2 regions of the Leclercia sp. W6 genome follow, and region 1 is predicted to be linked to the other one. Evidence: predicted binding sites of a transcription regulator. Region 1 holds the regulator's gene; the other holds the start of a gene.
What was found. Region 1 encodes ArgR, which controls arginine synthesis, uptake and breakdown. Its sites were predicted from a motif close to ANTGAATAAAAATACANT; they were not measured.
Positions count from the first base shown of each region.

Region 2: a site for ArgR is predicted at 1,171-1,188, ahead of argA (amino-acid N-acetyltransferase). Genes of this name have one in related genera too.

Region 1 is NZ_CP031104.1:4,182,226-4,184,634, reverse strand. Features, by position in the region: gene mdh (malate dehydrogenase) at 1-281, opposite strand, end outside; gene argR (transcriptional regulator ArgR) at 686-1,156, shown strand; gene yhcN (peroxide/acid stress response protein YhcN) at 1,534-1,797, shown strand; gene yhcN (peroxide/acid stress response protein YhcN) at 1,910-2,173, shown strand; gene DVA43_RS20505 (barstar family protein) at 2,235-2,409, opposite strand, start outside.
Region 2 is NZ_CP031104.1:4,674,617-4,677,025, forward strand. Features, by position in the region: gene argA (amino-acid N-acetyltransferase) at 1-1,136, opposite strand, end outside; gene amiC (N-acetylmuramoyl-L-alanine amidase AmiC) at 1,366-2,409, shown strand, end outside.

The DNA of each region.
Region 1 (2,409 bases):
TTCACGTTGAACAGGTCGGAACGATCCATACCTGGCTTACGCGCCACGCCTGCGGAGATCAGCACCACGTCTGCGCCTTCGAGCGCCGGGCGAGCATCTTCACCGGAAAAGCCTTTGATTTTAACAGCCGTCGGGATGTGGCTGAGGTCTACCGCCACACCAGGTGTTACCGGGGCGATATCATAGAGAGAGAGTTCTGAGCCTGCAGGCAGCTGAGTTTTCAGTAGTAGGGCAAGCGCCTGGCCGATACCGCCAGCAGCGCCGAGGACTGCGACTTTCATCCTAAACTCCTTATTATGGTGAGCTAACTTTCTGTTACTCCGTCGCGGCGACCTTAATTCAGCAGATCAATAATTACAATCGTGATGTATCAGGAATTAGCGGTCACGCGCTTTTCGCTTCTGCCGGAAAGCTATCGGGCGTTATGCGATAACTAAGCAACGAATCAAGAGGTGGTTACAATACACCCTCGCCAGCCACCAAAACAACATCAATTTGATAACATTTAATTTACTTTTAAGGTTATTTGCGAGGCGTGACGCAGGCATGTTCCTTGATAACGAATTTTGATAAAATCACTCCCTTTCATAACATTATTTCAGCCTAAGATTGGGCAGATAATTTGCATAAAAATTCATCCATGTGCATAATAATGTTGTTTCTACCGCTATATTTCGGGTGATTTATGCGAATCTCTTCTAAACAAGAAGAATTGGTTAAAGCGTTTAAAGCGCTGCTTAAAGAAGAAAAATTTAGTTCCCAGGGGGAGATTGTCCAGGCTCTACAGGATGAGGGTTTCGAAAACATCAACCAGTCGAAAGTCTCCCGCATGTTAACCAAGTTCGGCGCGGTGCGTACCCGCAACGCCAAAATGGAGATGGTCTACTGTCTGCCAGCCGAACTGGGCGTTCCGACCACGTCGAGCCCGCTGAAGAATCTGGTACTGGATATCGACTATAACGATGCTGTGGTGGTGATCCACACCAGCCCGGGTGCAGCACAACTGATTGCGCGCCTGCTCGACTCGCTGGGTAAAGCGGAAGGTATCCTCGGCACTATTGCTGGTGACGATACCATCTTCACGACCCCGGCCAATGGTTTCTCGGTGAAAGATCTCTACGAAGCCATTCTGGTGCTGTTCGAACAGGAACTCTGATCCCCTTCCCCGCTGCCACTCGCGGCGGGGAACCTTCTGCTCCCGCCTCGTTTTTCCCTACAATCTGTTATCTGTAATTTAACAAATAGTGCGTTTTTCTGTCCCAATGCATTCACCCAGTGAATGATAAACCGCGAGATCGCACGAATAATCAAATTCGCGTATCCCCTTAATTTTAATAGAAATAAACGTCTGAACTCCGCTTAATCTTCTGGTTTTTATTCCATGTGGTTATAAAAAGCATTTTGCTTAATACGTGATTACACAAGAAACAATTAGCATGGTATTAATTTTTGCCGTTATTAGTGTATACTTGATTTTGTGATGAGGGTCACGAAACGAAGACCCCAGTAAAGAATATGACGAGGAAGAGAATCATGAAAATCAAAACTACCGTAGCCACACTAAGCATTCTGTCTGTCCTGTCTTTCGGTGCTTTTGCCGCCGATGCGATTAACGCTGAGCAGGCCCAGTCCCGTGAATCTATCGGTACGGTTTCCGTCGGTGCTATCGGTACCTCTCCGATGGACATGAATCAGATGCTGAACAAAAAAGCACAGGAACAGGGTGCCTCTGCTTATCGCGTTATCGAAGCGCGTTCAGGTGACCACTGGCACGCCACTGCTGAGCTGTACAAATAAGTCGTACCGAGCATTACCCGTACTACCCGATATCTCTGTTCAACGGCATCAGGCATAAAAATAGCAGCACAACCCTTCCTGCCGTTGAGCCTGCACTCCAGGAGTAAAGACTATGAACACTAAATTAATCATCGCCGCTGGTTTCGCTTCCGTTCTTTCATTTGGTGCCGGCGCAGCCGTACACCAGGTAAATGCTGACCAGGCGCAAGGCCTGCAATCGATGGGAAGTATCTCTGTTAATGAGGTTGCCGGTTCTCCGATGGATATCCGTCAGGCTCTGGCGGAAAAAGCTGAAAAGGCGGGCGCCAGCAGCTACCGCGTCACCGAACTGAACACCGGTGACCACTGGCACGCGACCGCTGAGCTGTACAAATAAACCCTCGTCGTATTGATATACGACTTGCCTCTGCTTTGCAGGGGCTTTTTTATGTCCCGCACTAACGTACGTTAAAGCGAATCTGCCCTTCCAGCTCCTCTTCCGCCTCATCAAACAGCAGGATCAGCGCCCCAAAACGTCTGCGCAGCTTTTCCGGTAAATGGATGAATTCGATTTCAAGCGGTAGCGGCAACTGGCTGCTGGTCACTATTTCCCACAGGGAGTCCAGATCCGTC
Region 2 (2,409 bases), 490 kb from region 1:
TCGCCGCGCGATGAGCTGCGGTAATCCGGATGCACCGCCACGCAGGCCATTTCACCGATCTTCTCTTCCGGGAAGGGGTAGAGCGCCGCACAGGCGATGGTGAGGTTATCGCGCTGAATAATGGTGAACTTGTCGATCTCCATCTCCAGCTGTTCGCGGGAGCGGCGCACCAGGATCCCCTGCTGCTCCAGCGGGCGGATGAGTTCCAGAATGCCGCCGATGTCGTTGATGGTGGCGCGACGGATCTGCTCGGCGCTCTCCATCACAATCTGCGTCCCTATACCGTCGCGGGAGAAGAGCTCCTGCAGCAGGGCGCCATCTTCCTGATAGCTGATCAGGTGGCTGCGACGCACGCCGCTGCGGCAGGCTTTGATTGCGCCCCGCAGAAAACGCACGGTACCGGAGTAGTAGTCCCCCTGCGCCTCAAGGGCATCGACGCGCGCCTGAGCCTCGTTAGGGAACAGCTCAGAGACAATATTCCCGAGCTCGTTCATCACCCCCTGCGAGGAGCAGAAGCCGATCATTTTTTCTGCTTTCAGCTTGATCGCCAGCTGGGTGGCAATCTCTTCGGAGGTGAGATTGAAGCTTTCGCCCGTGACAGAGACGGCAACCGGGCCGGTCAGCACAATCGCGCCGCCGTCGAGCTGACGGTGGATCGCCTCTTCATCAATACGACGAATACGTCCGCTGTGGCAGTAATCCACGCCATCATCCACGCCGAGCGGCTGGGCGATAATAAAATTACCGCTGACCACGTTAATATGCGCCCCCTGCAGCGGGGTGTTGTTAAGGCTCATCGACAGACGCGCGGTGATGTCCAGCTGCAGCAGACCGGCGGCTTGCTTAACCAGCTCCAGCGTTTTAGCGTCGGTGACGCGGGTATGTTTGTGGTAGATCGGCTCGTGATGATGCGCGGCCAGATTCGCCTCGATCTGCGGGCGAGCGCCATACACGACGACCAGGCGAATACCCAGGCTATGCAGCAGGCCGATGTCATTGACAATGCTGGAGAAATTCTCATGCTCAATGGCTTCGCCACCCAGCATGACGACAAACGTCTTTCCCCGGTGGGCGTTGATATAGGGAACAGAATGGCGGAATCCCTGGACCAGTTCGATTCTACGTTCCTTCACCACGGCACAACCCCTCAATGAATGTTTATTCGTAATTTTTGTATTTTTATTCGAATATCGCGCTGTGCGCAAGCCAAACTTTTCTGCGAAGCAAAGAAAAGATTCAGTTAAGTTATCGTTAACGCATGATTGTTTACCCTTTTAGGGATGACAGGTTATGCATCATTCGTTAAAGTTTTCGGTCAATTTGGACGTTATGAAAAGTTATTCGATATCTTTGCTCGGGAGAAGCATGTCGGGATCCAGTAAAGCATTAAGTCGCCGTCGCCTGTTACAAGGGGCTGGGGCAATGTGGTTGCTTAGCGTTAGTCAGGTCGGGTTTGCCGCCGTCAGTCAGGTTGTTGCGGTGCGCGTCTGGCCGTCTTCGACCTATACGCGCGTGACGGTCGAGTCAAACCGGGTGCTGAACTATAAGCAATTCGCGTTGAGCAACCCGGAGCGGGTGGTGGTGGATATCGAAGGCGTAAATCTTAACTCGGTGCTGAAAGGAATGAGCGCCCAGATCCGCGGCGACGATCCCTTTATCAAGTCCGCGCGGGTAGGGCAGTTTGATCCGAAAACCGTGCGCATGGTGTTTGAGCTCAAGCAGAACGTCAAACCGCAGCTTTTTGCTCTCGCGCCGGTGGCCGGTTTTAAAGAGCGTCTGGTTATGGACCTCTATCCTGCCAACGCGACCGATATTCAGGATCCGCTGCTGGCCCTGCTGGAGGATTACAACAAAGGCGATCTGGAAAAACAGGTACCGCCTGCGCAAAGCGGCCCGCAGCCCGGCAAAGCGGGACGCGATCGCCCGATTGTGATCATGCTTGATCCGGGGCACGGCGGCGAGGACTCCGGCGCGGTAGGCAAATACCGGACCCGGGAAAAAGATGTGGTGCTGCAAATCGCCCGTCGCCTGAAGGCGATGATCGACAGAGAAGGCAACATGCGCGCCTACATGACGCGCAACGAAGATGTCTTTATTCCGTTAAAAGTGCGTGTGGCGAAAGCACAAAAGCAGCGTGCGGATCTCTTCATCTCTATCCATGCGGACGCCTTTACCAGCCGTCAGCCCAGCGGGTCATCAGTGTTTGCCCTCTCCACCAAAGGGGCGACCAGTACCGCAGCACGCTATCTTGCCGATACCCAGAACGCCTCCGACCTTATCGGTGGGGTAGGGCGGAGCGGCGATCGCTACGTCGACCACACCATGTTCGATATGGTCCAGTCGCTGACCATCACCGACAGCCTGAAGTTTGGTAAAGCGGTGCTGGGCAGGCTTGGGCATGTGAACAAA